3 regions of the Arthrobacter sp. USHLN218 genome follow, and region 1 is predicted to be linked to each of the others. Evidence: riboswitches for the same ligand, from Rfam matches in the RefSeq annotation. Region 1 holds a riboswitch; each other region holds the start of a gene.
What was found. Region 1 has a riboswitch for cyclic di-AMP ahead of WFH44_RS03735 (M23 family metallopeptidase). Riboswitches for the same ligand answer to the same signal wherever they lie in the genome.
Positions count from the first base shown of each region.

Region 2: linked by a shared signal. The riboswitch ahead of WFH44_RS16910 (hypothetical protein) and the one ahead of WFH44_RS03735 (M23 family metallopeptidase) in region 1 are both predicted to bind cyclic di-AMP.
Region 3: linked by a shared signal. The riboswitch ahead of WFH44_RS20480 (C40 family peptidase) and the one ahead of WFH44_RS03735 (M23 family metallopeptidase) in region 1 are both predicted to bind cyclic di-AMP.

Region 1 covers NZ_JBBCYT010000002.1:36,546-39,811, forward strand. Annotated here, with positions in the region: gene ligM (vanillate/3-O-methylgallate O-demethylase) at 1-323, opposite strand, end outside; gene WFH44_RS03735 (M23 family metallopeptidase) at 516-1,298, opposite strand; cyclic di-AMP (ydaO/yuaA leader) riboswitch at 1,302-1,472, opposite strand; gene WFH44_RS03740 (CE1759 family FMN reductase) at 1,820-2,443, shown strand; gene WFH44_RS03745 (pyridoxamine 5'-phosphate oxidase family protein) at 2,535-2,960, opposite strand; gene WFH44_RS03750 (TM0106 family RecB-like putative nuclease) at 2,957-3,266, opposite strand, start outside.
Region 2 covers NZ_JBBCYT010000007.1:270,267-273,532, reverse strand. Annotated here, with positions in the region: gene WFH44_RS16915 (response regulator transcription factor) at 1-394, opposite strand, end outside; gene WFH44_RS16910 (hypothetical protein) at 566-1,546, opposite strand; cyclic di-AMP (ydaO/yuaA leader) riboswitch at 1,549-1,741, opposite strand; gene WFH44_RS16905 (zinc-dependent alcohol dehydrogenase family protein) at 1,892-2,923, opposite strand; gene WFH44_RS16900 (aldo/keto reductase) at 3,066-3,266, opposite strand, start outside.
Region 3 covers NZ_JBBCYT010000012.1:75,291-78,556, forward strand. Annotated here, with positions in the region: gene WFH44_RS20470 (metal-dependent transcriptional regulator) at 1-388, shown strand, start outside; cyclic di-AMP (ydaO/yuaA leader) riboswitch at 508-725, shown strand; gene WFH44_RS20475 (M23 family metallopeptidase) at 916-1,512, shown strand; cyclic di-AMP (ydaO/yuaA leader) riboswitch at 1,875-2,040, shown strand; gene WFH44_RS20480 (C40 family peptidase) at 2,045-2,824, shown strand; gene WFH44_RS20485 (HNH endonuclease) at 3,098-3,266, shown strand, end outside.

The DNA of each region.
Region 1 (3,266 bases):
AGGATGCCGTCGCCGATCACGTGGCCTGACGGCGTCGTCGGGACATACTGCTTCGCCTTATTGACCGGGAAGCTGGCCACGGAGTTGATTGCCGTGTCCGAGATCAGCCTGAGCGCGTCCGGACCCTTGATGAACAGGTTGTCCATATGGTGTGACTGGTCATAGAGCACGGCCGTTTCGCGCCAGGCCCGCTGCTCGCTGCGCCAATTGGTGAATTCGGGGGCCACGACGGGGTAGATGTAAGCGCCGATCTGCGAGTTGCGCAGCAGGTCGACGGTGTTGCCGGCTTGGTCCAGGACATCCTGCAGGTTCTTGGCGGTCATCGGGTCGGTCACGGGACAGCTCCTTAGTGCAGACGAACGGCGGTGATGTAGCTCACGCTATCCGAGATGACTCACTATGACTATAGGTAGCTAGGGTGGACCGCCCGGCCCGGCACCCGGTGAAGCGCGAGAGGGGACCGTGCGGGCAAGCCGCACAGCCCCCTCTCGCGGGAAACCCAGATCGAAGATGACCTAGAAGAACTTCGCGGGGTCTATCTCGGACCCGCCCTTCAGGACCTCGAAGTGCAGGTGGCAGCCGGTCGAGTTGCCGGTGGTGCCCAGAACGCCAATTTTGTCGCCGGCCGAGACCTTCTGGCCCTTGTGGGCGCCGATGCTCTGCAGGTGGTTGTAGGTGGTGGTCATTCCGCCGGCGTGCTTGATCACGATGCGGTTGCCATAACCGCCGGCGCTGGAGGAAGTCTTCGAGACGGTTCCTGCCGCGGCAGCGTTGACGGGCGTCCCGCAGCCCAGGGCGAAGTCCAGTCCATTATGGAACTCTCCGGCCGCGCCCGTGACGGGGTTGATGCGGTAGCCGAAGCCGGAGCTGGTGACCATTTTCTGCACCGGGGACACGAGGCCCTTGGCGGCGGCTTTTTTGGCCGCTTCCTTCTTCTGCTTGGCCGCGTCCTTGACCGAGGCGGCCTTGACCTCCATCTTGGCCTCCTTCGGGGCGGCCTTGCTGATGACCTCGACCCGCTTCAAGTCGGCCTTGGCATCCTCGGGGACGGTCACCGTTGCCGGAGTGACGTTGGACGCCTGGGTCGCGGCAAGCTGTTCGGCGCCGGCCTGCGCGGTGGGGACGGCGGCGAGGGCCAGGATGCCGGCTGCCGCCAGGGCGACGCTGAACTTCTGGCCACGGGTGGCGGATGCGATCTTCTTGTCGCTGCGGTCGGCGGCCCGATTGCCGCGGACGATAGCGATCAGCGAGGTGTCGGTGTTGCGTCGGCGTCCGCGCATGGGGGAGTTGCTGTTCACAAGGATTCCTCTCGGGGCGCCGGCGAAGTTAGCTGTCGGATTCGAGCCAGAGAGTTCTGCTCGGTTCGCTGGCAGGCAGGACAGAGGTCTCTGCGGCCGGGCGAACTTCACCCCAAGGCGCTTCGAGCGCCAGAAGTGGTTCCTCCGCCCCTGTCGGGAAGGTCATTGAACGGTACCCGTCGGCTGCTGACAGGGTTAGGCGGGCAGCCGAGGCGGCTAACACTCGTTACGTGCAAGCGCAATCAAAGTTACCGGGCGTCCCGGAGCTGTTACAAATTCGTTATGGGTGTTTGTCGACACATCAACGTTTAAGCGGCGTGTCGATTTGCTTTTGCCGGGCGGGGAGGCATCGTCATGCGGGCCGTTTGTCATGCGGGCCGTTTGCCGCGCGCGCCGCCGCGGGATGCAGGAGTAATCTGCTGCCCCGGGCCGCCGCCAGGGCGCCGGAATAATCTGCTGCCCCCTGCGGTTTGAATGGGTGAATGCAAATGCATGAAGATTCGAGCGACCAGGAGAACAGCATGTCCGAGCGCAAAATTGTCGTACTGTCCGCGGGGCTGGGCGTCCCGTCTTCCAGCCGGATGCTGGCGGACCAGCTGGCGAAGTCGGTTGCCGGCCGTTTTGCCCTGTCCGAGGAAGGCGTGGCGGTCGAAACCTTCGAGCTGCGTGAATATGCCGTCGATATCGCCAACAATATGGTGACCGGCTATGCGGGACCGAAGCTGGCCGCAATGATCGACGCCGTCGCTTCGGCGGACGCGCTGATCGCGGTCACTCCGGTGTTCAGCGCGTCCTACAGCGGCCTGTTCAAGTCCTTCTTCGATGTCATCGATAAGGATGCCCTCGCCGGCAAGCCCGTACTGGTCGGGGCGACCGGCGGCACGGCCCGGCACTCGTTGGCGCTCGACTACGCAATCCGGCCGTTGTTCAGCTACCTGCGTGCCCGGACAACGCAGACCGTCGTCTTTGCCGCGCCGGAGGACTGGGGGTCGGACGAAGGAACCGGCGGCAGCATCGCGCGGCGCGCCGAACGCGCTGCGGCCGAACTTGTGGCTTTAGTCCGCGAAAGCGCTGCCCCCGAAACGGGGCGCGGCGGCGTGGAGTCCATGAGCTTCGAAGAGATCCTGGCCAGCGTCGGCCACTGAGCCGGAAAGCCCGTCTCCGGGCCGGGGCACTCCGGCCGGAGGCGGGCTGGGGCCGCGGCGCCGCCGGGGCGGCTTTCCCGGCCAGCTTGAGCTAGAAGCGCTCGGGCTGCTCTCCGAGGATGAAATGGCGGCCGCTGATTCGCGTCGGCTTGACCTCGATATAGAAGTCCTTCAGCGTCGGCACCCACGTCTTGAGTCCCAGCTGCTCAGCCGCCGCGATCTCCTCCCCGGACTGCAGCACCCTGGCGGTGCCTTTGACGACGACGCTCCACGCCTCATCGCTACCGATGCCGTCCGTCTCGAAGACGACGTTCTCGTTGATCGTGATCTCAGCGAGTTTGGTGCCCGGCGCGCTGCGCATCAGCAGGAGATTGTCATGGGCGAGATAGTTGATCGGGAAGATGTCTGTCTCGCCAGCCGCCGTCAGGACTATCCTCCCGTGCTGGGTATTGCCGAGCAGCTTCCAGGACTGCTCGTCGCTGAGTTCAAGGACCGGCTCATCGTGTTCGAACATCATGCCCCTATTGTTCTACAGGTTGTAGAAGATTGGGAAGGGTTGCATTCACAAAGCCCGATGAACGCACCGAGTTCTTCCAGGCCATGCGGGCGGGCGGGGAAATAAGCGGTCAGGGCCGTCGATCGGATGATGACCGCCCGCCACTGGCCCCTCGACACGGCCACGTTCATCCTGTTGCGGTTCAGCACGAATTCCATGCCCCGCGGCGCTTGGGAGACATCCGATACCGTGGTCGAGACGATCACCACCGGCGCCTCCCGGCCCTGGAATTTGTCCACCGTTCCGACCCGCACGTCGGGGTAGCCG
Region 2 (3,266 bases), on a different contig from region 1:
AGTCGAAGGCAATTGACGCGTCCAGGTACAGCAGGTAGCCCTGCGCCGGCCCCTCCGGCATGTCGGCCAGGATCCGCCGAGCCCGGCTGGCCCAGCCGGAGGCAATCACGAGGTCGCCCCGGATGAACCACAACAGGCCCAGGTTCAACGCTTTCATGGCCGCTTCGGCCGGCTCGCCACCGTCCAGGAAGCGGTGGTACACCTCCTCGGACAGGGACAGCGATTCCCGGACCTCCCCGACCCACCAGGCGGCGCTGCCCAGCAGGCCAAGATCCGCCGCTGACAATCCGGAGAGCTCCCTGGCGCGCCCGAAATCCCGATAGGCGGCATGCCAGTCACCGCGGGCGTAGGCCGTCCGCGCCGTGTCCACCAGTGCGTTGAAATCGTCCATCATCGGACTCCATCTCAACGGTAATCCCGCATCCGGGAATTGGTCGAGCCGCCGTTGAGCTGCCCGCAGCTCAAGCAAGTACGACGGCGGAACGTGAGTTCCGCCGTCGTACTCCCGCCGCAGGTCCGAGGCAGGGGCGTGCGGGATTCTGTCCCCGCGGACCAGCACGAGGGCCTAGCGGCTGCGTTCTTCCTCGCGCCCGTGCAGATGCGCGCGGATCCAGCGCCAGTTCGGGTCGTCGACGGTCTCGCCGCGCACTGCCCGAAGCTTCCCCAGCGCCGCTTCGCCCTCCGAAGTGCCGATTTCCACCGATACGCCAGGCACGGGAAGACCACCGGGAGCGGTCGTTTCGGTGGACGGAGCAGGCTTCGGAGACACCGACGTCGTGGCCCGCGCGCTGCGCTGGGCCGGAGCGGTCTGGTCGGGCACGGCCCGCTCGGTGCGGGTGGCGGATGCGGTGGGGCGCGGGCTCGCCGGCGCGGACGACGCCGTGCCCGTCGATTCCGGCACCGAGGTCGGGTCCGCGGTGGCGGCCCGGGACGGACCGGTCGCGGCCGCCGCCGTGCCCGTCGATTCCGGCACCGAGGTCGGGTCCGCGGTGGCGGCCCGGGACGGACCGGTCGCGGCCGCCGCCTTGTCCCGGGTCGAGCCGGTGGCCGGGGCGCTCGCAGCCTCCGGCGTCCCCGTTGCTCCCGCACCGTCGCTGGTCGGGACGGCAGCAGGCTCCTCGGCAGGGCCATTCGCTCCTGCCGCGGGGACCTGCGGGGAAGCGGCGCCGGCGGTCGGCAGCACGTCGCCTGCCGCCGGCTTTGGTTCAGCCTCGGTGGAGGCCGCCTTGCTGTCCACCGTGGGCCGGTCGTACGCGGGAGTCGTGCTGCTGGTCGATACCGCTACCGATCCGGTCGTCGTGAACGTCTTGGCGTCCGAGGGGTTGCCCGCGGCATCCGGTTCCGCTGGCTGAATCAGCGGCAGGACCACGGCCGCTGCCAGCCCGGTGGCGACGGCGGCGATGCCGGTGAACGCCACCGGCTTCCGAACCGAGGAGAGTCCGGCCGCAGAGGAGGCTGCGGCGGCGCTTCGGCGGCCGCGAACGCGGCGGCCGGGTGGAACGGCGGAGCCGGCACGCCGGCGACCGCGCGATGAGTGAATCTTCACGGGAATCCTCTCTACACGCCTGAGAAGTTAGCTGTCGGATTCGAGAGAGAGCATCCCGGCGCGGCCGCCGCACAGCAGGAACTGCTTCGGCTGGCCGCACTTCACCCCAAGGCGCCGGTGGCGCCGATGATGGTTCCTCCACCTCTGCCAGTGCAATTGAACGGACAGGTACGCTGGCAGAGTTCGGCGTGCGCACCAGGCCATGGCACCGTCCGGAGCATGGCGCCATCTAACGTATCGCCCCCTGCTGAATCGTTACAAACCCGTGACATGTGTTCGTGCTCACGCACGCGCTGAGCAGGCAAAACGCAGGTCCCGGGGCCATTGTCGGTCCCGGGACCTGGGTCACGGGCGAACGAGTACCTTCAGGGCTTCGCGGCTGGCCATTGCCCGATAGCCTGCAGGCACGTCGTCCAAGCCAATGGTCCGGTCAAAGACCTTGCCCGGTTCGATGGTGCCGTCGAGCACGAGCGGCAGTAGTTCGTCGATGTACGCCCTGGCGGGCGCGACGCCGCCGGTGAGCGTGATGTTGCGCATGAACTCGGGGAACCCGAGCGGCACGTCGGAGAACTGCGGTGCCCCGACGCGGCTGATGACGCCGCCGTCACGGACGACGCCAATGGCCATCTCGAGCGCAGGCTTGAGGCCCACGGCTTCGAGCACGGCGTGCGTGCCCTCGCCGTTCGTGAGTTCCTTGACCCTGGTGATGCCCTCCTCACCGCGTTCGGAAACCACGTCGGTGGCACCGAATTCGCGGCCAAGGTCCGTGCGGTCCGGGTGCCGTCCCATGAGGATGATGCGCGAGGCGCCCATCAGCTTGGCGGAGATGACCGCTGAGAGGCCGACCGCGCCGTCACCGATCACCGTGACCGTCTGGCCTGGCGCGATGCCGGCCTTCTTGGCCGCATGGTATCCGGTCGACATCACATCGGAGAGGCTCAACAGTGACGGAATCAGCTTCTCATCGAAGCCGGCAGGGACAACGACCAAGGTCCCGGAGGCCTGCGGGACACGGGCGAATTCACCCTGGCCCCCGTCATCATGTCCGCCCCAGTGGGCCCCGTGGCGGCAGGAGGTCTGCAGTCCCTCCCGGCAGAAATCGCACGTACCGTCGGAAGCGACGAACGGTGCGATGACGAAGTCCCCGATCGCTAGGCCGGTCACCTCGGATCCGAGTTCTTCGACGATGCCGACGAATTCGTGACCCATCCGCGCGCCCTCGGGGGTCTGCGGCATGGAGGCGTAGGGCCACAGGTCGCTGCCGCAGATGCAGCCTGCGACGATGCGCACGATCGCGTCGGCGGGTTCCTGGATGGCGGGGTTGGGGACGGCTTCGACGCGCACGTCTCCGGCGCCGTACATCAGTGTTGCTCGCATGGTGGGGTTCCTTAGTGGTTGTGTCGGGTTTCAGTCAACACCGGGCATGGATCGCCTGGGAGTGCCTGTCAGTACCCCCATGAGTGCCGGCGTGTTAAGCCGGCCGGCTTCGATGGAGTCGGGGCCGGTAGGTTGCCTGTGGTTAGCGGTCGCGGTCGATGGCGGCGTCGAGCCCGGCGGAGAGGGGTGCGCCGACGAGGTCGAGGGCGGCGAGGGCTTCGTCGATCCGCCGGAGGTCGTTCGCGGTGAGTTCGAGGTCGGCTGCGGGCAGATTGTCGTCCAGGTGGGTCAGGTGTGTGCCGCCGGGGATCGGCACGACCCAGGGTTTCTGCGCCAGCAGCCA
Region 3 (3,266 bases), on a different contig from region 1:
CTGGGAACACGTGATGAGCGAGCGGGTGGAACAGCGTCTCTATGAGCTGCTGGGCAGGCCCAAGGAATCGCCCTACGGCAACCCGATTCCCGGACTCGAAGCTCTCGGCGGCGAACCCGCCGCCGAATTCGCGACCGGGATGGTGAACCTGACCGAGGCCATGCGCGGCTACTCGGCGGAGCAGCGGGTGGTCATCGTCCGGCTGGCCGAACCGATCCAGGTGGACCCGGAACTGCTGGTCCAGCTGGAAGAGGGCGGCCTCAAGCCGGGTGCGGAGCTGCAGCTGGCCACGGCCGGCGAGTACATCTCGGTCCGTGTGCCCGGCATCGATGGAGCCCTCGAGCTTCCGCCCGAAGTCGCAGCCCACATCTTTGTCGCCCTGGGCTAGGAACGTCTCCGCCCTGGTCACGACGGATAAATCCGTTATCCACAGAGTTGGATAACGGATTTATCACTTGCGGCGGTATGCCCCTATAGTTGGTGCTTGGCGCCGATGCATTGGCGTTACCTGATCCGCAGCCGAACCCTGTCGGCGGATCAGCGTCTCGATCCGACAGGGGCGGAGGACCCATCCAAACGGCAGCACCGTTCAGCTGCCTTGGGGTGAAGCCTCGCCCGGGTTCGGCACCAGCTGCGTTTGTCCGCTGATGCCGCATGCCCGGCGTGGCCGAGTTTCTTCTACTCGAACCCGACAGCTAACTTCGCAGGCTTCCAGGAGAGGGAAGACTGTTGTCAGAACTAAGAGCAACGGGACGGCGCCGTTCAGCCGCGCCCGCTCCGGCCCGGCGGCCACGCACCGCAGCCACCGGCCGCCGCCGCGCCGAAGTTGCAGCATCACCGAGGCCGTCGTTCCGCGGGGCAGGCCACAAGGCTGCCGTCGCCGCCGCTGCCTCGGGGCTGGCGCTGACTATCATTTTGCCGACGACGGCCGGAACGGCCGCCCCCGGTGCGGACCTGCCCGAGGCAGCAGGAGCGGTCGCGGTTTCCGGACAGCCGGTCACTGCCGCGGCCGAGGTCGAACTCCAGTTCCAGCGGACCGGCCTGGGCAGCACGTTCGACCCGGACACGAAGCTCGAGCAGGTCATGGTGGCCGCCGGGGAAGACGCCAAGCCGATCGGCAGCGAAGGGACGCTGTCCCAGCCGATGGACAGCATGAAGATGACCTCCCCGTTCGGCTTCCGGGTCAACCCGGTTACCGGTTACGCCGGGGAAATGCATACCGGCCAGGACTACGGGGCAGCGTGCGGCAGCCCGGTCTACTCGGCAGCCGGCGGTACCGTGACCGAAGCCGGCTGGGCAGGCGGCTATGGGAACCGCGTCGTCGTGGACCACGGCAACGGGCTGAAGACCACCTACAACCACCTCACCAGCATCAGTGCCGAGGTGGGCGACAAGGTCACCCGCGGCGACCTCCTCGCCCAGAGCGGCACGACCGGCAATTCCACCGGCTGCCACCTCCATTTCGAAGTTGTCGTGAATGGGGACATGGTGGATCCGAAGGGCTGGCTCTAAACCTTTCCTCGGCGGCGGATGAAATGGCCGCAGCGGTATCCGACGAAATGGCCGGGCCTGCCCTGCCTGGAATTTTCTCCGCAATGCCAAGTCCGTTCCGTTGTCATTCCGCAACGATTCCGCGGTGCTTAGGCTGCTGTGGCGGAATTCACTTCCGGCCGGTTTAGCCCGGCTTTTGCTCGCAGTTGGTGAATCGTTCCGACCTGCGACGCTTCCGTCGTGATCGTTCCGTCGCCGCGCTGTGATCTGAATGTGACTTATATCCGGTGATCGTATATTCTCTAACTCGTGCCAAATCGCAGAGATGATTTGGCTCCTCCGGATGGATTGCCGAGCTCTGCCACCGACCGGGGTCCGTTCGCACAAAAAATTCGCATGGCAGGGGCGGGGGAACCACTTTACGGGTTTCAGTAGAAACCCTTGGGGTTAAGTTTTGGGCCATTTACGGACAATTGCCGGAAATGCCCATGGCCGGATGACTCCCATCCGAACCCGACAGCTCACCTCGCAGGCATGGGGAGAGGTATTGATCGTGTCTAAGAACACTTCTGTCACGGGTCGCCATCGTGCCGTCCCCGTGCGTACCAGCCCGTTGGAGACGATCTCCAAGGCTGTTTCCTCGAACGCCGGTTCCGTAGGTCGCCAGGCTGCGGTCATCGCTGCTGCGTCCGGACTGGTCCTGACCGTTGGCGTTCCCGCCCAGGCAACCGCCGTCCAGCGCGACGCCTCCGTCCAGGCAGCCGCCTCCGCTCCCTCCCGCATCCAGGTCGAGGCCGTCCAGGCTTCCAGCACCGCCGACCTCGAATTCGACCGCCCGAGCATCAGCTCCACGCCGGCGCCGGTGGAAGAGCCGGAACCGGTCGTTGAAGCTGTCGCTGAAGAAGTGGCGCCCGCCGAAGAAGCACCCGCCTCAGAGTCACCCGCCGAAGAAGCTCCGGCTGCCTCGGCCCCCAAGGAAGAGAAGAAGACCGATGTAGCCGCCAGCGGCATCGGTGCCGCCCTGGTCGCCTCCGCCTACAGCCAGATCGGCGTTTCCCAGGACTGCACCGCCATGGTCGAGAACGCCCTGCGCTCCGCAGGCATCTCCGTCGGCGACCTCGCCCCCGCCCAGTTCTTCGCCTACGGCACCCAGGTCTCCACGCCCCAGCCGGGCGACATGATCTACTACGACGACGCCGGAGCCGGCGTTCCCCACATCGCCATCTACGTGGGCAACGGCCAGGCCATCCACGGCGGCTGGACCGGATACACCACGACCCTGGCCGACGCCTACATCGGCTCGGGCCCGGTCTTCATCCGTCCCAGCGCCTAAGCACGACCCTAAGCCGGCCGGTTGCACAGCATCCCGGCGGCCGACGCGTCCACGGAACGCCGCACCGCAACGGTGCGGCGTTCCGTCGTTAATGCGTGGCGACAAAAGGTTTCAGCTGATGCCCGCGAGAAGCGGCGCCGGTCCGGCAGCGGAAAGAATTAGCGCAGCGCCGCGAATTGCGCTTACTCTAACTCTTGTCGGTGACGAAACATCATGGCCGGGCACAGCAGTGATCCCGCTGACCGGACGTGGTCGGACGAACAGGAATGTGCGATGCGCACACTCGTTCTGAACGCTGGATATGAGCCGCTGGCGGTAGTGACCTTCCGCCGGGCGCTGCTCCTTGTGCTCACTGGCAAAGCGAGCGTCATCGCCGAAGACGGGGACCCGGTGGTCGGACCGAACGACATCCTGGGACGTCCCTCCGTGATCCTGCTCAACC